Regions from separate parts of the Pseudomonas sp. SG20052 genome, predicted to be linked through region 1. Evidence: predicted binding sites of a transcription regulator. Region 1 holds the regulator's gene; each other region holds the start of a gene.
The links. Region 1 encodes FliA, which starts transcription of late flagellar genes. Its sites were predicted from a motif close to CTAAAGTTTNNNNNNNNNNNGCCGNTAA; they were not measured.
Positions count from the first base shown of each region.

Region 2: the regulator FliA is predicted to act here: its motif matches at 1,729-1,756, upstream of flgM (flagellar biosynthesis anti-sigma factor FlgM).
Region 3: the regulator FliA is predicted to act here: its motif matches at 4,348-4,375, upstream of RHP74_RS15875 (methyl-accepting chemotaxis protein).

Region 1 is NZ_CP134498.1:4,870,893-4,878,563, forward strand. It holds gene RHP74_RS22395 (chemotaxis response regulator protein-glutamate methylesterase) at 1-1,001, opposite strand, end outside; gene RHP74_RS22400 (chemotaxis protein CheA) at 1,052-3,283, opposite strand; gene RHP74_RS22405 (protein phosphatase CheZ) at 3,337-4,125, opposite strand; gene RHP74_RS22410 (chemotaxis response regulator CheY) at 4,148-4,519, opposite strand; gene fliA (RNA polymerase sigma factor FliA) at 4,687-5,427, opposite strand; gene fleN (flagellar synthesis regulator FleN) at 5,424-6,254, opposite strand; gene flhF (flagellar biosynthesis protein FlhF) at 6,371-7,671, opposite strand, start outside.
Region 2 is NZ_CP134498.1:5,018,083-5,025,753, reverse strand. It holds gene RHP74_RS23095 (flagellar brake protein) at 11-757, opposite strand; gene RHP74_RS23090 (flagella synthesis protein FlgN) at 850-1,317, opposite strand; gene flgM (flagellar biosynthesis anti-sigma factor FlgM) at 1,366-1,692, opposite strand; gene flgA (flagellar basal body P-ring formation chaperone FlgA) at 1,858-2,619, opposite strand; gene RHP74_RS23075 (chemotaxis protein CheV) at 2,702-3,634, shown strand; gene cheR (protein-glutamate O-methyltransferase CheR) at 3,681-4,508, shown strand; gene flgB (flagellar basal body rod protein FlgB) at 4,875-5,282, shown strand; gene flgC (flagellar basal body rod protein FlgC) at 5,286-5,729, shown strand; gene flgD (flagellar hook assembly protein FlgD) at 5,745-6,470, shown strand; gene flgE (flagellar hook protein FlgE) at 6,502-7,671, shown strand, end outside.
Region 3 is NZ_CP134498.1:3,465,937-3,473,607, forward strand. It holds gene RHP74_RS15845 (dienelactone hydrolase) at 1-783, opposite strand, end outside; gene RHP74_RS15850 (FMN-dependent NADH-azoreductase) at 952-1,563, opposite strand; gene RHP74_RS15855 (LysR substrate-binding domain-containing protein) at 1,694-2,602, shown strand; gene RHP74_RS15860 (MmcQ/YjbR family DNA-binding protein) at 2,599-2,958, shown strand; gene RHP74_RS15865 (DUF1294 domain-containing protein) at 2,955-3,386, opposite strand; gene RHP74_RS15870 (undecaprenyl-diphosphate phosphatase) at 3,383-4,213, opposite strand; gene RHP74_RS15875 (methyl-accepting chemotaxis protein) at 4,503-6,137, shown strand; gene pnuC (nicotinamide riboside transporter PnuC) at 6,381-6,944, shown strand; gene RHP74_RS15885 (AAA family ATPase) at 6,941-7,465, shown strand.

The DNA of each region.
Region 1 (7,671 bases):
AGGCGTGCGCCTTCACGACCGTCGGCGCCCATGCCGGTCAGTACGACCGCCAGAACTTTGTCGCCGTAGGACTTGGCTGCCGAACCGAAGGTGATGTCCACGCACGGTTTGTAGTTCAGACGCTCGTCGCCCGGCAGGATTTTCACCGCGCCACGGCCGTCGATCATCATTTGCTTGCCACCCGGCGCCAGCAGCGCCAGGCCCGGACGCAGAATGTCGCCATCCTCCGCTTCCTTGACGCTGATGCGGCAGAGCTTGTCCAGACGTTCGGCGAAGGCCTTGGTGAAGGCCGCCGGCATGTGCTGGATCAACACGATCGGCGCCGGGAAGTTGGCCGGCAACTGGGTCAACACCCGTTGCAGGGCAACCGGACCGCCCGTGGACGTACCGATAGCCACCAGTTTGTAGGCTTTGCGTTTTGGTGCGGGCGACGACTGCCCGGACGATGCCGGGGACGATGCCGGGGCGTAGCTACGCGCCGGAATTGGTGCCGGAGCCGGACGCGCAGGCGTGCTGCTGCCGTAACTGCTGACGCTCGAAGGCGCAGGCGTCGGGGCTGGCGCGGCGACCGGGGCCGGTGCGCTGTAGGTGTTGGCACGACGGTTACTGCGCGAGATGCTGAGAATCTTCTCGCACAGCAGTTGCTTGACCTTCTCCGGGTTACGGGAGATGTCTTCGAAATTCTTCGGCAGGAAATCCACCGCGCCGGCGTCCAGCGCGTCGAGGGTTACCCGAGCGCCTTCGTGGGTCAGCGAGGAGAACATCAACACCGGGGTCGGGCAACGCTGCATGATGTGCCGCACTGCCGTGATGCCATCCATCATCGGCATCTCGTAGTCCATGGTGATCACGTCTGGCTTGAGGGCCAGCGCCTGATCGATCGCCTCTTTTCCGTTGGTCGCCGTACCGACGACCTGGATATTCGGATCCGCTGAAAGAATTTCCGAGACGCGGCGGCGGAAAAACCCCGAATCGTCCACCACCAGGACTTTGACTGCCATAAACACTCCGTTAGGACGGAGCGAGGCTTAGTCGCCCCGCTCCACCAGAATCAAATACGCCGTGCGGCGTAACGCTTGAGCATGCTCGGAACATCGAGAATCAGCGCGATGCGACCGTCACCGGTAATGGTGGCGCCCGACATGCCCGGGGTTCCCTGGAGCATTTTGCCCAATGGCTTGATGACCACTTCTTCCTGGCCCACCAGCTGGTCGACGACGAAGCCGATCCGCTGAGTACCCACCGAAAGGATCACCACGTGGCCTTCGCGCTGCTCTTCGTGAGCGGCGGAGCTGACCAGCCAGCGCTTGAGGTAGAACAATGGCAGTGCCTTGTCCCGCACGATCACCACTTCCTGGCCGTCCACCACGTTGGTGCGCGACAGGTCGAGGTGGAAGATTTCGTTGACGTTCACCAGCGGGAACGCGAACGCCTGGTTGCCGAGCATGACCATCAGCGTCGGCATGATCGCCAGGGTCAACGGGACCTTGATGACGATCTTCGAGCCTTTGCCCTTGGTCGAATAAATATTGATGGTGCCGTTGAGCTGGGCGATTTTGGTTTTCACCACGTCCATGCCCACGCCGCGTCCGGAGACATCGGAAATTTCGGTCTTGGTCGAAAAACCCGGCGCAAAGATCAGGTTGAAGCAGTCGGACTCGCTGAGGCGATCCGCGGCATCCTTGTCCATCAGCCCTTTCTTCACGGCAATGCCGCGCAGAACATCGGCGTCCATGCCCTTGCCGTCATCGGAGATGGACAGCAGGATGTGGTCGCCTTCCTGTTCTGCGGACAGGATCACCTTGCCGCTGCGAGGTTTGCCCATCGCTTCGCGCTCGGCCGGCTCTTCAATGCCGTGGTCGACCGAGTTGCGCACCAAGTGGACCAGCGGGTCGGCCAGGGCCTCGACGAGGTTCTTGTCGAGGTCGGTTTCTTCGCCGACCAACTCCAGGTTGATCTCTTTCTTGAGCTGGCGAGCCAGGTCGCGAACGAGGCGCGGGAAGCGCCCGAAAACTTTCTTGATCGGTTGCATCCGGGTCTTCATGACCGCGGTCTGCAGGTCGGCCGTGACCACGTCGAGGTTCGACACAGCCTTGGACATGGCTTCGTCGCCGCTGTTGAGGCCCAGACGGACCAAGCGGTTACGCACCAATACCAGTTCGCCGACCATGTTCATGATTTCGTCGAGACGCGCGGTATCAACCCGCACGGTGGTCTCGGCTTCACTGGCCGGTTTTTCCGGTGGCGGCGCGGACGGTGCGCGGGCTGGAGCCGGTGCAGCGGCAGCCGCCGGTTTCGGCGCTTCGGCTTTCGGCTCGGGAGTCTTGGCAACCGGTTTCGGTGCAGCAGCCTTGGCGGCTGGAGCAGCCACCGCAGCACCTGTGCCGACTTCAGTGAATTTGCCTTTGCCATGCAATTCGTCGAGCAGCGACTCGAACTCGTGATCGGAGATCAGATCACCACTGGCCGCTTTCGCGGTTGGCGCAGCCGAGGCGGGTACGGCGGCAATGGCCGACTCCAGCGCGTCCACCGCAAAGTTGCCCTTGCCGTGCAACTGGTCAAGCAGTGCTTCGAATTCGTCGTCGGTAATATCAGAGCTGTCGCCGGCCGCTTTCGGAGCAGCCGGTGCAGTGGACGGTGCCACCGCGTCGACGGCGAACTGGCCTTTGCCATGCAGTTGATCGAGCAACGACTCGAACTCGGCATCGGTGATTTCGTCGCCGGCCGCCGAATCGGCAGCCGCCACTGGAGCAACCGCCGGCGCTTCGGCTTGAGCCTTGACGGCGTTCAGCGAGTCCAGCAATTGCTCGAATTCGTTATCAGTGATGTCGCCCGACTCTTCAGCAGCAGGTGCTTCGACCACTTCAGCAACCGGTGCAGATTCATCAGCCGTTTGCGGCTCGGCCAGACGGGCCAGTGCCGCGAGCAATTCAGGCGTGGCAGCCGTAATCGGGCTGCGTTCGCGGACCTCGGTGAACATGCTGTTCACCGCATCCAGCGCTTCGAGAACCACGTCCATCAGTTCCGAGTCGACGCGACGCTCACCCTTGCGCAGGATGTCGAACACGTTCTCGGCGATGTGACAGCACTCCACCAGCTCGTTGAGCTGGAGGAAGCCGGCGCCCCCTTTTACAGTGTGAAAACCGCGAAAAATTGCATTGAGCAAGTCCGCATCATCCGGTCGGCTTTCAAGCTCGACCAGCTGTTCGGACAGTTGCTCTAGAATCTCGCCGGCCTCAACCAGGAAATCCTGAAGGATCTCTTCATCGGCGCCGAAGCTCATTAAGGGGGTGCTCCTGAGGTCTAAAAACCTAAAAAACCTAAAATGCTAAAACTCTAAAATCCTAGGCTGGATAACAAATCGTCCACATCGTCCTGACCGGACACAACGTCTTCTCTTTTATCGGCATGAATCTGCGGACCTTCACCCTGAGAGAGATGTTTTTGCGGATCTTTTTCAGCGAGCATCGCTTCACGGTCATGTTCGATACCCGCAAAGCGGTCTACCTGACTGGCCATGAGCACAAGCTTGAGCAGGTTGCTTTCAACTTCGGTGACCAATTGGGTCACGCGTTTGATCACCTGACCGGTGAGGTCCTGGTAATCCTGGGCCAGCAATATGTCGTTGAGGTTGCTCGACACCGTGCGATTGTCTTCGCTGCTGCGTGTCAGGAAACCGTCGACTCGCCGGGCCAGTTCGCGAAACTCTTCAGCCCCGACTTCGCGACGCATGAAGCGCCCCCAGTCGGCGCTCAATGCCTGAGCTTCATTGCTCAGGCCATTGACCAGCGGCGTGGCGTTTTCCACCAGGTCCATGGTGCGGTTGGCCGCAGCCTCGGTCAGCTTGACCACATACCCCAGGCGCTCGGTGGCGTCCGTGATCTGCGACACTTCCTCGGCTTGCGGCATGTTCGGGTCAATCTGGAAATTGACGATCGCGCTATGCAGCTCGCGAGTGAGCTTGCCCACTTCCTGGTACAGGCCGCGGTCACGGGTCTGATTGAGCTCATGGATCAGTTGCACAGCGTCGCCGAACCTGCCCTTTTCAAGGCTTTCGACCAGTTCGACCGCGTGTTTTTTCAGGGTCGATTCAAAATCGCCCTGTGAAGATTCTTTGTGGTCCATAGCTCCCCCGTGGCGCAGTTTCTCAACCGATGCGTTCGAAAATCTTCTCGATTTTGTCTTTCAACGCCTGGGCCGTGAAGGGTTTCACCACATAGCCGTTTACACCGGCCTGGGCTGCTTCAATGATCTGCTCGCGCTTGGCTTCAGCGGTCACCATCAGCACTGGCAGGTGCTTGAGTTTTTCATCGGCGCGCACGTGACGCAGCAGGTCGATACCGGTCATGCCCGGCATGTTCCAGTCCGTTACCAGAAAGTCGATGCTGCCGCTGTTGAGAACCGGAATGGCGGTAATTCCATCGTCAGCCTCGACGGTGTTGGTGAACCCCAGATCGCGCAGCAGGTTCTTGATGATCCGCCGCATCGTTGAGAAGTCATCAACGATGAGGATTTTCATGTTCTTGTCCAATTCGACCTCCAAGCAGTCTTAAACGCGCCCAGCACCTGGACGCGCCATTTCAATCAATCCGGCAATGCACTCGATGACTGTCTGGAGCACAACAGATCGCGACCGGTGCAGTTCAACACCCCACCGGCCTCGTTCGCAGTGTCCCCACACTGCCTTCAGCGCGCTCGCCACTCCCCCAAACGCCCCCGCAAACGGGCCGCGCACTGGCTATGTAACTGGCTGACCCGCGATTCGCTGACCCCCAGGACCTCACCGATTTCCTTGAGGTTCAGCTCTTCGTCGTAGTACAGCGCCAACACCAGTCGCTCACGCTCCGGCAAATTGGCAATCGCGTCCGCCAGCGCGGCCTGGAAGCGTTCATCTTCCAGATCGCGTGACGGCTCCAGATGTGCACTCGCGCCATCCTCGTGCAGCCCTTCGTGTTCGCCGTCCTGCAACAGATCGTCGAAACTGAATAACCGGCTGCCCAGGGTGTCGTTCAAAATCCCGTAATAATCGTCGAGACTCAATTGGAGTTCGGCCGCAACTTCATGATCTTTAGCGTCACGACCTGTTTTAGCTTCAATCGAGCGAATTGCGTCACTGACCATGCGGGTATTGCGGTGAACCGAGCGTGGCGCCCAGTCACCCTTGCGCACTTCATCGAGCATCGCGCCGCGGATTCGAATGCCCGCGTACGTCTCGAAACTCGCGCCTTTGCTGGCGTCATATTTGGTCGATACTTCCAGCAGGCCGATCATCCCGGCCTGGATCAGGTCTTCAACCTGAACACTGGCCGGCAGACGGGCCAGCAAGTGGTAAGCAATGCGTTTGACCAGTGGCGCGTAACGCTCGATCAGCTCGTACTGCGCGTCACGTGCCGACTTCTTGTAGAGGTTGTAGCCACTGGCTGTCATAGGACGGGTCCTGCGGTCTGTTGCACGAGGCGCTCAACGAAAAACTCCAGGTGCCCACGCGGGTTGGCAGGCAGCGGCCAGGTGTCGACCTTCTGCGCGATGGCCTTGAACGCCAGGGCGCACTTGGAACGCGGGAAGGCTTCGTAGACGGCACGCTGTTTCTGCACGGCCTTGCGCACGCTTTCGTCGTAAGGCACCGCGCCGACGTATTGTAAGGCGACGTCAAGGAAGCGGTCCGTGACCTTGGTCAACTTGGCGAACAGGTTGCGACCTTCCTGCGGGCTCTGGGCCATGTTGGCCAGGACGCGGAAGCGGTTCATGCCGTAATCGCGGTTCAGCAGCTTGATCAGCGCGTAGGCGTCGGTGATCGAGGTCGGCTCGTCGCACACCACCAGCAAGACCTCTTGCGCTGCGCGGACGAAACTGACTACCGAGTCACCAATACCTGCAGCGGTGTCGATCACCAAGACATCGAGGTTGTCGCCGATATCGCTGAAGGCCTGGATCAGGCCGGCGTGTTGAGCCGGGCTCAGATGAACCATGCTCTGTGTGCCGGACGCGGCCGGGACAATGCGAATACCGCCGGGGCCCTGCAACAGAACGTCGCGCAGCTCACAGCGGCCTTCGATCACGTCGGCCAGGGTACGTTTGGGTGTCAGCCCCAAGAGGACGTCGACGTTCGCCAGCCCCAGATCGGCGTCCAGCAGCATGACGCGCCGGCCGAGCTCAGCTAGAGCCAGGGACAAGTTCACTGACACGTTAGTCTTCCCGACGCCACCTTTGCCGCCGGTCACCGCGATCACCTGTACGGGATGCATGCTGCCCATGTTATTTCTTTACCTTGTCTTGCATAGACGGAGGCCACATTACTGGCTGCGCGCTCAATAACTGAACAATGCATGGCAGACCATCGATGTAGGTACAAAAACGGTTCATTAGCACCTCAGCCAACCTGCTTGGTCGGGCTGTGGTAAATATCAGCGAACATGTCAGCCATGGCTTCTTCGCTGGGTTCTTCTTGCATTTGCACGCTGACGGCACGACTGACCAACTGATGACGACGCGGCAGATGCAAATCATCCGGAATACGCGGGCCATCGGTCAGGTAAGCCACCGGCAATTCATGACTGATCGCCAGGCTCAACACCTCGCCCAGACTTGCCGTTTCATCCAGTTTAGTCAGGATGCAGCCAGCGAGCCCGCAGCGCTTGTAACTATGATAAGCGGCCGTTAGAACCTGTTTCTGGCTGGTGGTTGCCAGAACCAGATAATTTTTTGACTTGATGCCCCGTCCGGCCAGGCTTTCGAGCTGCATGCGCAGGGCTGGATCGCTGGCCTGGAGGCCGGCGGTATCGATCAACACCACGCGCTTGCGCAGCAAGGGGTCCAGCGCCTGCACCAGAGATTGGCCCGGATCGACGTGGGTTACCGACACGTTGAGAATCCGGCCCAGGGTCTTCAATTGTTCCTGAGCACCGATACGGTAGCTGTCCATGCTCACCAGCGCGATGTTTTGCGCGCCGTATTTGAGCACGTAGCGGGCCGCGAGCTTGGCCAGGGTGGTGGTCTTGCCCATGCCGGCTGGGCCGACCATGGCAATCACGCCGCCCTCTTCCAGTGGTTCGACTTCCGGTGTGGCAATCATCCGTGCCAGGTGCGCCAGTAACATGCGCCAGGCCTGACGGGGTTCGTCAATGTCGGTAATCATCGCCAGCAAGTCGCGGGACAACGGGCCGGACAGGCCGATGCGTTGCAGGCGACGCCAAAGATTGGCCTGGGCTGGACGGCTGCCTTGCAGCTGATTCCAGGCCAGGGAGCCGAGTTGTACTTCCATCAATTCGCGCAGGCTGTTGAGTTCGAAACGCATCGAATCGAACGCCCGCGGATCGACGCCGCCAGCGGCAGGTGCCGGGGCTGGTGCCGAGCGACGAGGTTCGGCATACGTCGGCTCGATCAGCGGCTCGGCGGCGGTCAACGGCAGGCCGGCGAACAATTGGCGATTGGTGGTCTTGTCGCCTTCGGTTTCGCCTTCGCCACGCAGGCTCAATTCGGCCTGGGCGGTGACGATCCGCGACTGGGTCTTGCGCAGCTCATCCTCGAGTTCCATGTTCGGAACACGCGGGGCCAGCGCCGACAATTTGTAATCCAGGGCAGCCGTCAGCTCGACACCACCGGCGATCCGGCGATTGCCAATAATGGCGGCATCAGCGCCCAGCTCATCACGAACCAGTTTCATGGCCTGAC
Region 2 (7,671 bases), 150 kb from region 1:
AAGCACCGTATTACATGTCGTCTTTGTCGAAACGGCGTGCTTCACGCTGTAGCTGATAGACGAACCGTTCGACTTGCCGCTGCACCAGACCGCTCATGTTATGAAAGCGAACACCGGCGAAGGTGGTGGAGATCCTCTCTTCGAAGTGCAGGTAACGCAATTCGACCGGTGCGGTCATGTTGCCGAAGGGCAGGGCGGCGACAAAGCGGTCATAGACCTGGCCCAGTTGCAGGCTGCCGGTGATGTCACCTTCAAAACGCAGTTTGCAGCCGGTGGCCGAGATGTCCAGCAGCTTGCCGCCCAAGGTCGATTTGAGTTTCTCACCGCCCAGTTCGACGTTGACCAGTTGCGCCAGTTTCAACGCTGCACGGAACGCATTACGGCGCTGGTGATAGATCACTTCAGCGGGCAGTGGGCCACGATAGCAGCGAGCATCGCCGGACTCATCAATGGTCAGCGTACCGTTACTTTCCCAGGCGATGCGCACGCCGTCATGAAAGCCTTCAACCTTGAATGGTTCTCCGGCCAGCAGAAAACGTTCCCCGTCTCGCGGGATCATTTCATCCAGGGCGATCGAATTGCTGTCGCGATCAACGTTCACCAGATAGCTCTGGAAGCGCTGGGTGCGCTCATGGAACGTGATGATCAACGGATCATGGCTTTCTTGCAGCTGCCGCAGGTTACCGGCGATTTCCATCGGCGTGGATAGCACCTTGGGTGGCTGCGGAGCATCGTCCGCGTTTAAGGCATTGAACACGGTTCATCATTCTCCAGGCAAAATTTGACTGCGACTTGCTAGCATACTGCCAGCATGTGAGGCGTCTTGATAGAGCGTGCTCATCAACAGGCTCAAGCCTGACTAAGCGGGCGCGGCTTTGCGAGCTTGGAGGTTGATCCGCGGGCATCGTAAAGCGCTGGCGGTTCGCCGCCGGTGAGGATTTTCAGCTGATTGGCCGTGGCGGCCTGCTGGACCAGGATCGACTGGCCATTATTGACGTTGGCTGCCTGGCATTGAGCCAGTAGATCGGTCAGTTTCTCGCTCTGTTCCAGCAATTGATCGCCGATGCTCGACTGGCTGGCAAGTTGCTCCAGGCCACTGCGATCGGCCGGCAGATTGAGGCTGACGAGGATTTCACTGCGCTTGCGGCCATGCTGTTCAAGCAGAATGATCATTGCCTGCTTCTGCGCCAGAATATCTTCGAGCAGCGGCATGTCGCGACCGTGCAAGGCGAGGGACTCGGTTTGCAGTAACTCCAGCAAGCGTTGCGCTGGAGCAAAGTCGTCGGTGATCAGTTGCAGTAAATTAGTGTCGTGCATGGCTGGCCTTGGGGTTTAAGCGTCCAAAAGCCTGGCGCAGGCCGTGGCCTAGCGCTGGGCTTCGAAGTTGAGCAGTTTGCTGGCTACACGGTTGCTGTCGACTTTATAGCTGCCATCGGCAATCGCTGCTTTCAACTCGGCCACGCGGGCGTTGTCGACGGCAGGCTGATCGCGCAGCTTGTCAGTGACCTTCTGCAACTGTTGAGCCTCATTGCTGAGGTGTACCGATTCCCCGCTTTTGACGGTACTGGCCTGTTCGGCCGGGGTATTCAGCGGCGCGGATGTGCCGGTTTCGGCGGTTTCCTTCGCGGTGCTGGTACGCGTACTACCGGTAAGTGACGAGGAGCTGTTCAAACGGCTGAAATCGATGACCATGGTAAAAAACCTCTGGGTATTTGGACGCTTGCCATGTTTTCGGCTCTCCCTGCGAAAACTTTAGGCCCATTTATCAATGAGCTTGCATGCGCCAGCGCTTGTCCTGCCTGCGGCACAGTTTAGGGAACAGCCGGGCGGCGCGCCATCTTTCACCAGCAGATTGTTCTACATGGCAACTTCCACCTGGCCCGGCGCGATGACTTGCGCCTTGATGACCCGCTGGGAGTTGAGGTTTTTCACACGAATCTGTTCACGCAGGCCGCCGTTGGACAGGGCTTCACCCGGCATACGCACACTGAGCGTACCACTGCGGGCGATAATCACCACTTGGTCGCCCTTGCTGATGACTTCCGCCTGTTCGAGATGGACCAGCGTCAGGACCTGATTGGCGACCGTTGGTCGGGTAAGTTTCTGCCCCACGGCTTGTTCCAGGGTGGTGAAATAACCCTGGTTGATCAGGCTGATGTCTCGCTCGCGCAACATGACATCGCCGGGCTCGATGACCCCGGCGCGTTTGAGCGGCCGGGTGGTGGTGACAACGTCCCGAAACAGGCGGACTTGAGCGGGCACGAAGACTGTCCAGGGGGATGTGCTGTCGCAGCGGACCTTGACCGTGACCCGTCCGATCGGGGTCGCCGGGCTCTCCAGGGTGGCTGTCAATTCCTTGTCGCACATGGGCATGCGCAGTCGCGGATCGAGCTGGTTGACTTCGATTTCGTAGCGTCCTTCCGTTTGACTGGTAGCCAAATAGTCTTCTACGGTGAATTCAAGAAAGCCCTGAGTGACGCCGATAAGCATGTCAGGCAAGGTAACCGCGTCAGCAAGGGCAGGGCTGCCAGCGTTGAACAGGCAGGCGGCCGACATTGCGCAAAGCAATTTGCGGGTAATTGATGTCAGGCGTCGGAAAAATGTCGGTTCTGTGTTCATAAGAGTTAAAAAGCAAGCGCCGTGCCGTTTAGCAATAAATGTGCGTCGCAACACACTTAAGCGTTGGTGTAGGAGTCAGTGCATGGCTGGTGTAATGGATTCAGTAAACCAGCGCACGCAACTGGTTGGGCAGAATCGCCTTGAGCTGTTGTTGTTCCGTCTCGACGGCCAGCAGCTGTATGGGATCAACGTGTTCAAGGTTCGGGAAGTGCTGCAATGCCCCAAACTGACCCTGATGCCCAAGTCCAGTCCTGTCGTGTGCGGTGTGGCAAATATCCGGGGGGCGACCATTCCGATTCTTGATCTGGCGATGGCGACCGGCTCGGGCGCACTTAAAGATCAAAGCAATCCCTTCGTGATCATCACGGAGTACAACACCAAGACCCAGGGATTCCTGGTGCGATCGGTAGAGCGCATCGTCAACATGAACTGGGAGGAGATTCATCCGCCACCCAAGGGCACGGGACGCGATCATTACCTGACGGCTGTGACTCGGGTCGACAATCAGTTAGTCGAAATCATCGACGTCGAGAAAGTGCTGGCGGAAGTGGCGCCGACACCGGAAGCGATTTCGGTCGGCGTGGTGGATGTCGAAACCCAGCACAAGGCGCTGTCCTTGCGGGTATTGACGGTCGATGACTCGTCGGTGGCGCGCAAGCAGGTGACCCGTTGCCTGCAAACGGTCGGCGTTGAAGTGGTGGCATTGAACGACGGCAGGCAAGCGCTGGATTACTTGCGCAAGCTGGTCGATGAGGGCAAGAAGCCGGAAGAAGAGTTCCTGATGATGATTTCCGACATCGAGATGCCGGAAATGGACGGGTACACCCTGACGGCCGAGATCCGCAACGACCCGCGCATGCAAAAGCTACATATCATCCTGCATACTTCGTTGTCGGGTGTATTCAATCAGGCAATGGTCAAGAAGGTCGGCGCGGACGACTTCCTGGCAAAATTCCGTCCTGATGACCTGGCATCCCGGGTAGTCGACCGGATCAAAGCAGCAGATATCAGCTAGGGGCCTTCTGCCCCTGGCGGTTAACACGATTTAAGAGGCGGCATCTTTGTCTACGGGTAATTTGGATTTCGAACAGTTCCGGGTATTCCTGGAAAAAGCCTGTGGCATTTTGCTCGGTGAAAACAAGCAGTACCTGGTCTCGAGCCGTCTCAACAAGCTGATGGAGCAGCAAGGCATCAAATCCCTGGGTGAGCTGGTTCAGCGCATCCAGACCCAGCCGCGCAGCGGTTTGCGCGAGATGGTGGTGGATGCCATGACCACCAACGAAACCTTGTGGTTTCGTGACACCTATCCGTTTGAAGTCTTGAAGAACAAGGTGTTGCCCGAAGCGATCAAGGCGGCCCCCGGCCAGCGCTTGCGGATCTGGTCGGCGGCGTGCTCGTCGGGTCAGGAACCGTATTCGCTGTCGATGTCGATCGATGAGTTCGAGCGCGTCAACATGGGCCAGTTGAAGATGGGCGCGCAAATCGTCGCGACCGACTTGTCCGGCACCATGCTGACCAACTGCAAGACCGGCGAGTACGACAGCCTGGCCATCGGCCGTGGTCTGTCGCCCGAGCGCCTTCAGCGTTACTTCGACCCCAAAGGGCCGGGGCGCTGGGCGATCAAGGCGCCGATCAAGAGCCGCGTGGAGTTTCGCTCGTTCAACCTGCTGGACAGCTACGCGGCCCTGGGCAAGTTCGACATCGTGTTCTGCCGCAACGTGCTGATCTACTTCTCCGCCGAGGTGAAGAAAGACATCCTGTTGCGTATTCACAGCACGCTCAAGCCGGGCGGTTATCTGTTCCTCGGCGCCTCCGAAGCGCTGAACGGTTTGCCGGATCATTACCAGATGGTCCAGTGCAGCCCGGGGATCATTTACCAGGCGAAGTGATTCGTTGGCCGCATCAAAAAACGGGAGTCCTCAGGGGTTCCCGTTTTTTTTGCCCGATGATTTCCCTGACATCACCACGATCCCCCTGTGGGAGCGAGCCTGCTCGCGATAGCGGTGTAACAGAAACATGGATGCTGGCTGACACGACGCCATCGCGAGCAGGCTCGCTCCCACAGGGGATGGTGGTGTTCTTTAGAGGGTGATAAGCGGCAGAAAAGCGGCAGGCGGCGGAAATCGGTTGCCGCTTTTCTGGCATTGCCGCCTTGCCACTGCCGGCAAAGCCCCGGTTTCCGGGGCTTTTTGAATTGGCACGCCACTTGCTATGTCTCTGTTACGAAAAATCAGGTCACCCGAAGGTTTCCCGACATGAGCATCAGCTTCGATAAAGCGCTCGGTATCCACGAACAAGCCCTGGGCTTCCGCGCGCAGCGTGCCGAGGTCCTGGCCAACAACATCGCCAACGCCGATACCCCGAACTACAAGGCTCGGGACCTGGAATTCTCCAAAGTGCTCGCCGCACAGAACGAGAAAACCAAGGGCGGCACGTTTGCCTTGAACATGACCAACAACCGCCATATCGAGGCTGAAGGCCTGGGCAATGGCGACGAGTCGCTGATGTATCGCACGCCGATGCAGCCGTCGATCGACCAGAACACCGTGGACGCCCAACTGGAACAGTCGAACTACGCGGAAAACGCCGTCGGCTTCCAGGCCAGCTTCACCCTGCTCAACAGCAAATTCAAAGGGCTGATGTCAGCCCTGCGCGGAGAGTAAGTCATGTCCCTATCCAGTGTTTTCAACATTGCCGGTAGCGGCATGAGCGCGCAGACCACGCGCTTGAACACCGTGGCCTCGAACATCGCCAACGCCGAAACCGTCTCGTCGAGCATCGACCAGACCTATCGCGCCCGTCACCCGGTGTTCGCCACCATGTTCCAGGGCGGCCAGAGCGGCGGCAGCGATTCGCTGTTCCAGAACCAGGACGCCGCCGGCCAAGGCGTGCAAGTGCTGGGCGTGGTCGAAGACCAGAGCAACCTTGACGCGCGTTACGAGCCGAACCATCCGGCCGCCGATGCCAAGGGCTACGTCTACTACCCGAACGTCAATGTTGTCGAAGAAATGGCCGACATGATTTCCGCCAGTCGCTCGTTCCAGACCAACGCTGAAATGATGAACACCGCCAAAACCATGATGCAGAAGGTCCTGACCCTCGGTCAGTGATAAGGGGCGACTCAGATGAGTGTTACCGATACCACCAGCGGCGTGAGCATCAAGGACGTCTTGGCCAACTCTTCGGTCAAGACCAATAACACCAGCAGCGACGGCCTGGCCTCGGCCACCAACAGCGCCACCGGCAAGAAGGCGTTGGGCAAGGACGCGTTCCTGCAATTGCTGGTTACCCAGCTGAAGAACCAGAACCCGCTCGAGCCGCAGGACAACGGTGACTTCGTGGCTCAGTTGGCACAGTTCAGTAGCCTGGAAGGCATCACCACGCTGAACGATACGGTCAGCGGCATTGCCGGCAACTACAACTCGTCGCAAGCGCTGCAAGCATCTTCGCTGGTGGGCCGCTCGGTGGTCGCGCAGACCGACACAGCGGTGGTCGATACCTCCAAGAGCTTCAACGGCACGGCCGTGGTTCCGGCATCGGTGGATCCGGTGACGATCAAGATCACCGACGCCGATGGCAAAGTGATTCGCACCATCGACATGGGCAGCCAGCAGGCCGGCAACGCCAGCTTCATCTGGGACGGCAAGAACGATGCGGGCGAAGTGGCCAAGGCGGGCACGTACAAATTTGCCGCCACCGCGACTTACGACAGCAAGGCGACCGCGCTGGTGACCTACCTGCCGGCCACCGTCAACAGCGTGACCATCAGCCAGACCGGCGGTGAGTTGATGCTGAACCTCGCAGGCCTGGGCAGTATCGCCCTGTCCAAAGTACAGACCATTGGTATATAGAGCCGACTAACACGGCACAAAGGAGTGGAATATGTCTTTCAATATCGGCCTTAGCGGTCTCTATGCAGCCAACAAACAACTGGACGTGACCGGCAACAACATCGCCAACGTCGCGACCACCGGTTTCAAATCGTCCCGTGCAGAATTCGAAGACGTGTACTCGGCCACGCGCCTGGGTACCGGCAGCAAGACCGTCGGCAACGGCGTGCGTCTGGCCAACGTTTCCCAGCAGTTCGGCCAGGGCGACGTGAACAACACCGGCAACGTGCTGGACATGGGCATCCAGGGCAGCGGTTTCTTCATCCTCAGCGACAACGGTTCCCTGAGCTACACCCGTGCCGGTGCGTTCAAGACTGACGCCGAAAACTACGTGGTCGACAACAACGGCAACCGCCTGCAAGGTTACGGCGTTGATGACAACGGCAAGATCATCAATGGCGTGCTGACCGACCTGAAAATCGACACCTCGAGCCTGTCGCCCAAGGCCACCACTCGCGTCGACCAGACGATTAACCTGAACTCCTCGGAAGCCCTGCCGACCGTTACACCATTCAACCCGGCCGAGCCATTGAGCTACAACAAGCCGATCTCCACGCATATCTACGACAGCCAGGGTAATGAGCACAACCTGGACCAGTACTACGTGAAAACCGGTACCAACGACTGGACCGTGTACACCTACGTGGACGGTCGTTCGCCTTCCAACCCGGCCGCCGAGCCACCGGTGCCAGTGACGGCCAACGTGACCTTCAACTCTGACGGTACCGTCAACACCATGACCGGCAGTCCTGGCTTTGCTGTGACCGGTAAAGTCTTCCAGTTGACCGGTTGGGTGCCGGGCGTGGTCACCAATGCCAACGTGACGCCGAAAGTCTGGGGGCCTAACGGTTCGGTTGCGGCCACTGGCGGCCTGTCCTTCGACATGACCAAGACCACCTCTTACAATTCGCCGACTGCCCGTACCCAGCAGTTTCAGGACGGCTACGCCACTGGCCAGATTTCCAGCCTGACCATCGACGAAACCGGTGTCATGACCGCTAACTTCAGCAACCAGCAAACCAAGGCCATCGGCCAGGTGGCGGTCGCGAGCTTCGCCAACGAGCAAGGCCTGCAGCCCATCGGTGGTACGCGCTGGAAAGAAACCTTCGCCTCGGGCGAGGCGGGTGTCGATGCTCCGAAAACCGGTACGCTGGGTGCGGTG
Region 3 (7,671 bases), 1.4 Mb from region 1:
GAACGCCACCAGTTTGTCGCCATCACCGCTGTAGAGCAGCACTGGCACATGTACGTCAGCCAAGGTGTGGCGGCCGAATTTCAGACTCAGCGGCGCCATCAGCAGCAAGGCATGGACACGTGGATCCGCCACAGGCTGCAAATCATCCCGGTCGACAATCAGCTCGCCCTGGGTGTTACAGGCATCGTGGTCGTCCGGGCGTTCCTGGCAGTAGCGGCGCAGACGATCCAGGTCAGGCGTGGCGCCGGAGAGGATCAGCGCCGTTTCGCCGCCCGCCGAGTAACCGATCACGCCGACCTGATCGGCATTGACGAAAGGCGCGAGCATACGGTCGCCCAGGGTCGCGGTAATGGCTTCGGAAATCTGGATGGGCCGGCCGTAAAGGTTACTCAACGTACCGAGGCGGCTGTGGTCTTTGGAGTTGTCACCGGGATGGATCACCGCCACCACCACAAACCCTTTGCGTGCCAGCGAGGTGGCGAGGTCGTGCAGCGCCAGCGGGGTACCGGTGTTGCCGTGGGACAGCATCAGCATCGGGAAACGGCCCATGGCGACGCGGGTGTCTTCCCCTGCCTCGACCGTGTAACCCTCGATTTTGCTGGTGTGTTCCCGGTCGCTCGAGGGATAGAACGCGATGGCGCGCATCGGCTGCAAGTCCAGAGGATCGAGAAAGCTCATCTCATGGAAGCCGACGCTCCAGTGAGGGTGCGGCGCAGGCGCGGCGTGCACTGAATTCAGGCTGCTGAGCAGGCAAATCAGAAACGTTGCACAAAGACGCACCATGGGATGCCCCACCTTGTTACTGGACCGGAGTCGGTAACCCTCGACTGCATAACCCGGGCCACAACCTGTAATGACCAGAAACAAAAAACTCTGCATCTGGCACTTGCGTGATCAGAATACAGAGTTTTTTGGATGGTGCCTGAGCTGTTTGAGCGCTTTACGCAAGCCTTACGCGGCGGCGAACAATTGCTCGCTGATTTGCGTGTGGGCATCGCTCATGGCTTTGGTGCGCACTTCGTCACCGTAGGCCAGGCCATGGGCACGAACAAACTCAATGTCGGTGATGCCGATGAAGCCGAACAGCACCTTCAAGTACTCTTCGTGCGCAACGCCAGTCGCCTGACCGGCATGCAGACCGCCGGACGTCGAGACGATCACGACTTTCTTGCCACCGCACAGGCCTTCAGGGCCCGCTTCGGTGTAGCGGAAGGTCTGGCCGGCAACGGCAATGCGGTCGATCCAGGCCTTGAGTTGGGTCGGGATGGTGAAGTTGTACATCGGCGCTGCGATGACAACGGCGTCGGCCGCGAGGAATTCGGCCAGGGTGGTGGCGCTGAGTTCGGCTTCGTGCTGTTGCGCGGCGTTGCGCAGTTCAGCGGTGGTGCCGGCGGCAACCAGGGTGGTGGCGGAGAAATGGCTGATGGCATCGGCGGCCAGGTCGCGGTAGGTCACCACCGCGGTTGGCTCGGCGGCTTGCCAGGCTTTGACGACTTCGCTGCTCAGCAGACGGGAAGCCGAGTTGTCACCAAGAATGCTCGAATCGATATGCAGCAGTTTCATAAGGGATCTCCAGGTGAGGATCGCCACCGGGCGATCTGATGGGAAGGATCCTACAGATGAAACCAATAGCTGATTAGTCCGCAACAATGCGATAGTTCGTCCCACTGATAGAACAATCGGATTTCCAATCATGCAAGACCTCAACGACCTTTACTATTTCGCCAAAGTGGTCGAAGCCGGTGGCTTCGCCGCAGCCGGGCGTTTGCTGGGGATTCCCAAATCCCGATTGTCGCGACGCATTGCCGAGCTGGAAGAACGCCTCGGCGCGCGCCTGCTGCAACGTACCACCCGGCAACTCAAGCTGACGGCGGTGGGCGAACGTTACCTGCGGCACTGTCAGGCGATGCTGCTGGAAGCCGAGATGGCCGATGAAGCCGTGGCGAGTATGTCCAGCGAACCTCGCGGACGCTTGCGGGTGTCCTGCCCCGTCGGGCTGGCCCACGAAATGCTGCCGACGGTGATCAGCCGCTTCCTCGAAAAACACCCTCAGGTGCAACTGGAAGTCATGTTGCTCAATCGCCGGGTCGACTTGGTCACCGAAGGCGTCGATGTCGCGCTGCGGGTCCGTGAGTTGGGCGATGAAGATCCGTTGCTGGTGACCCGTCGCTTGCGCCAGGCACAGATGGCGATGGTCGCCAGCCCGGCCTTCCTGCACGGACGTGAGATCAACCACCCCGAAGACCTGAAATCCTTGCCGGTGCTTGGTGCGCTGGAAGCCGACCGCCTGGTGCACATTCGCATGCTCGATCAGCAGGGAAAAAGCTACGATTTGAGCCTGGAAGCGCGATTGGGCATTGACGATTTCATCGTGCGCAAGGCCTGCACGCTCGCCGGCCAGGGGTTCACCATGCTGCCGATGATGTATTGCGAACAGGAGCTGGAAAATGGTTCGCTGGTGCAGTTGCTGCCCGACTGGTCATTGCCTGGCGGCTGGCTGCAAGCGGTCTACCCTCATCGGCGCGGGGTGATGCCGGCCGTGCGGGCCTGGATCGACCATTTGATCGAATCATTCAATGCCTGTGGGGACCGATTGATATGAAGGCTGGACGCATGAGCGAAGAGGACGTCGCGCAATTCTGTCTCGCGCTGCCCGGTGCGCGGGAAGACTACAAGTGGGGAGGCGTTCGGGTGTTTTCGATTGCCGGGAACAAGATGTTCGCCTTGCAGAACCTGCGCGGCGATTCCCTGGCGTTCAAGGTCGACAAGGATCTGTTCCTCGGGCATTGCGACCGCCCGGGCATTCACCCGGCGCCGTACCTGGCGCGGGCCCAGTGGATCATCATGCAAACGCCCTACCCGCTGGGATCCGAGGAACTTCAGGCGTTGTTGCAACGTTCCCATCAACTGGTGGTGAGCAAGCTGCCCAAGCGCACCCAGGTCAGCCTGTTGCTTTAAAGCAGTGCAAACAGGTGAGCGCCGAGGAACAGCTGGTCGATCCAGAACACCTGATGCATCAGCACAATGAGCCAGAACACCAGCTGGAACGAGACCTTGCGAGTCTTGTGCCGAAACACTTGCTGGGCCAGCAAGGCACCCGGCCATCCGCCCGCCAGCTCCACCGCGTGCAACACGTTCTCCGGTGTCCGCCAGCTGTCGGCGCGAGCCTTGCGCTTGTCGCTCCAGTACAGGAAGAACGCCAGCACGCTGACGATGCCGTAAGCCGCCAGCGGAATCAGCGACACCCCATGCAGCCACAACGACATCGAGCCTGTCAGCGGCAGCGCGCACAGGATCGCCAACACCAGCAATTTCAGCCGAGGGTGCTGGACCCGCTCGCCCCCGGACCTGCGTCCGGGATTGTTGCGCGCGCTGGAGTCATTCATGGGCGTGCGGCGGCCCAATCGACCCAGCCGAATTGCCAGGTGGCCAGGATGAACAGGCCGAACGCAATGCGATACCAGGCAAATGCCGCGTAGCTGTGGCTGCCGATGAACACCAGCAAGCCTCTGACGGCAATCATCGCGAAGATGAACGCCGTGACGAAGCCGATCGCAAACACCGGAAGATCAGCCGGTACGAACAGGTCGCGGTATTTGTAGCCCGAATACACCGCCGCACCGACCATGGTTGGCATCGCCAGAAAGAACGAGAACTCGGTGGCCGTCTTGCGCGACAACCCGAACAGCAAGCCGCCGATGATGGTCGAGCCGGAACGCGAGGTCCCGGGAATCATGGCCAGGCACTGGGCGAAACCGACTTTCAAGGCATCTTTCCAGGTGATTTCGTCGACAGTGTGGGCATGCACTTCATGCTGACGCTGCTCCGCCCACAACATCACGATCCCGCCCACAACCAACGCCGTGGCCACGGTGATCGGGTTGAACAGGTATTCGTGGATGAGATCGGCAAAAATCACCCCCAATACCACCGCAGGCAGGAAAGCGATCAACAGGTTGGCGGTAAAACGCCGGGCGTTTGGTTGTGTCGGCAAACCGACGACCACGTCGAAGATCTTTCGGCGAAATTCCCACACCACCGCCAGGATCGCCCCGAGCTGGATAATGATGTTGAAAGCCATCGCGCGTTCGCCACCGAAGTTGAGCAAGTCCGCGACTATGATTTGGTGACCGGTACTGGAAATGGGCAAAAATTCCGTCAGCCCTTCTACAACCCCTAAAATCAATGCCTGCAAGGCGGTCCAAAGTTCCATCAATCCCCCAAAGGCGATGCGACAAGGCATGCCCCATTAGTTTTTTAAGCGTTCACCGCGCCAAGCGTAGCTGAAGTCCCGCGCGCAAAGGATCCAGACGGAGCCGTAAAAACTCCGTGAAAAATCAACTTGGATTCAGGTTTTTCCGCGCGGGGCCGAAATCCTATCAGACAAGCCCCGATAACGCTGCCGCGTAATGAGACTTGGGTCGTATAGGCCCGACCGGCAAAGCGTGGTTGGATGCTGGCAATCGTTTATTACAAGAAAAAGAAATCGGAGTGACAGCGTTATGAACAGCTTGCGCAGTGTGTCGATCAGCCGACGCTTGTGGCTCATCTTGATCGTGTCGGTATTGATGTTGTTGACGTTGGGCGTGTTGATGCTCAAGCAGATCCATACCGATCTATACCAGGCAAAAGCCCAGAAAACCCAGCACGTGGTGCAGACCGCCAGCGGCATTCTGACTTACTACCACGGCCTGGAAACCGCCGGCACGCTCACCCGCGATGCCGCGCAGAAGCAGGCACTGACCGCCGTGCGCGGGCTGCGTTATGACCAGAACGACTATTTCTGGATCAACGACCTGACGCCGGTGATGGTGATGCACCCGGCCAACCCCAAACTCGATGGGCAAAACCTCTCGGCGATCCGCGACCCGGACGGTTTTGCGCTGTTCAACGAAATGGTGGCCGTCGCCAAGGCCAAAGGCGCCGGTACGGTCAACTACCGCTGGCCTAAGCCGGGCGCCAGCGACCCGGTCGGGAAAACCTCCTACGTCAAATTGTTCGAACCTTGGGGCTGGGTGATCGGTTCGGGCGTGTACATCGATGACATGCAGGCCGAGTTCTACGGCCAGGTCTGGAAGGCTTCGTTCGTCGGCCTGGTGATTGCGCTGATCATGGCGTTGCTGGTGATCATGATCGCTCGCAGCATCGTGCGACCGCTTCAGGACACGGTGAACGCCATGGCCAACATCGCCAGCGGCGAAAGCGACCTGACCCGCAGCCTCGACACCCATGGCCAGGATGAAGTCACGCAACTGGCCCGGCACTTCAATGCCTTCACTGCCAAACTGCGAGGGGTGATCAGCGAGCTGCAAGTGTCCGCCAGCGCCCTGGGCCAGTCGTCCAGCGAACTGGGCAATGACGCCGCCCAGGCCCAGGAACGCAGTCAGCAACAGTCCCAGCAGATGGAGCTGGTGGCGACTGCGATCAACGAAGTGACTTACGGTGTGCAGGACGTGGCCAAGAATGCCGAGCATGCGGCCAGCGAAATGCGCGATGCCGAATCCCAGGCGCAGCAGGGGCAAATCAACATTGATGGCAGCTTGCAGCAGATCGACAAACTGTCCGGCACCATCGATCAAGCCGTGGAAGTGATTCGCACCCTGGCCGCTGAAAGCACCCAGATTGGCAGTGTCCTGGAGGTGATCCGCTCCATCGCCGAGCAAACCAACCTGCTGGCACTCAACGCCGCCATCGAGGCTGCCCGCGCCGGTGAGCAAGGCCGTGGCTTTGCGGTGGTGGCCGATGAAGTGCGCCTGTTGGCCCAGCGTACCCAGAAGTCCACGGCGGAGATCCAGTCGATGATCGAGCGCCTGCAGACTCACTCCGAAGCGGCGGTGAAAGTGATCGGCGACAGCAGTCGAGCCTCGCAACTGACCATCGAACAGGCCGGTCTGGCCGGCGCCAGCCTCAATGCCATCGGCCAGGCGCTGCGCAACCTCAACGGGCTGAACGCATCAATCGCCAGTGCGACCCTGCAGCAAGCCCATGTGGTGGAAGACATCAATCAGAACGTCACCCAGGCGGCAGGCTTGTCCCACAGCACCGCGCTGGCGGCCGAGCAATCGAGTGTGGCCAGCGTTCGGCTCAAGGACTTGAGCGAGCAGGTGAACAGCCTGCTCAAACAGTTCCGCGTGTAAAAGCAGACTCAGAACCCTGTGGCGAGGGAGCTTGCTCCCGCTGGGCCGCGAAGCGGCCCTGAAATAGGCAATCCCGTTTTTTCAGGTAAACCGCGATAGCGCCTTTGCGACTGCTTCGCAGCCGAGCGGGAGCAATCTCCCTCGCCACAAGTGTGCGTTAGACGCCAGTTTCGGGTTGCTAACGCATTGGCCTTCTCTCTGGGTACAATCCGCCCCCTCTTTCGTTTTCACCAAGGAACCCCCATGTCCGGCCTTGAACTGTTTGCCGCCACCCTCGGCGTGATCGCCGTCTGGTTGACGGTCAAACAGAACCCCTGGTGCTGGCCGATCGGCCTGGTCATGGTGCTGCTTTATAGCTGGATCTTTTTTGAAGTGAAGCTGTATTCGGACATGCTCCTGCAAGTGATCTACGCCGCGCTGCAGCTCTACGGCTGGTGGCAATGGACCCGCGCGGGCGAAGCCAATAGCGGCCGGCAGGTCAGTCGGCTTGAGAGCAAATCGATCGCTGCGGGCCTTGCGGCCGGTGCCATCGGCAGTCTGCTGCTAGGCGCCGCCATGGCGCACTGGACAGATGCCGCGCAGCCCTGGCTTGATGCTGCGCTGACCGGTTTCAGCCTTGTGGCGCAGTTATGGATGGCGCAAAAACGCGTGCAGTGCTGGCCGTTGTGGATCGCCGTCGATGTGATTTTCGTCGGGCTGTTCATTTATAAGGACATGTACTTGACCGCCGCCCTCTATGCACTGTTCCTGCTGCTGGCCGTTCAAGGTTGGCGTGAATGGCGCGCCGACCCGGCTCTGCGCGCATGAAAGTGCTGGTGCTCGCGGGCCCTGAATCCAGCGGTAAAAGCTGGCTTTCGGGCGAGATTCACGCCAATTTTGGCGGCATATTAGTCAATGAGTACGTTCGACACTTTATCGACAGCGAAGCCCGTGAAACCCGCTACGATGACATTACATCGATAGCTCATGGCCAGCTTTCGTGGGAGGACGAAGCGCGAGCCCGGCAACCGTCACTGCTGATCCTCGATACGCACCTCTTAAGCAATATCCTTTGGAGTCGCACGTTGTTTAGCGATTGCCCGGCATGGATCGAGCAAGCATTGCTGGCCCGGCACTATGACCTGCATTTGCTGCTGAGCCCTGAAACTGTGGCCTGGCATGACGACGGGCAGCGGTGCCAGCCGCAACTGGCAGAACGCCAGGCGTTTTTTCAGGCCAGCCGTGCATGGCTTGATCTGCACCGCCAACCTTGTCAGGTGCTGCAAGGTGACTGGCAACAGCGCAAGGACGCCGCATTCGAGGCTGTGACACGTTTGCTCAAGGCCTGACCGGACTGCCCCGCCCCGCTGCAACTGTCCATTCCTGAAACACCCAATCCCACGCAAACCCGCGAACTAAAGCGGCCCGAGCGTTCCTGCAAGAAAATGTTAAGCCACTGATACAACCTGCGTTCAACGCCCCCAGCGTGCACCGCCGCCCGCATGGATGTCGTTTTTGCGTAGCTCTGTCTCAGTGGCGTTACACAATTTTTTTG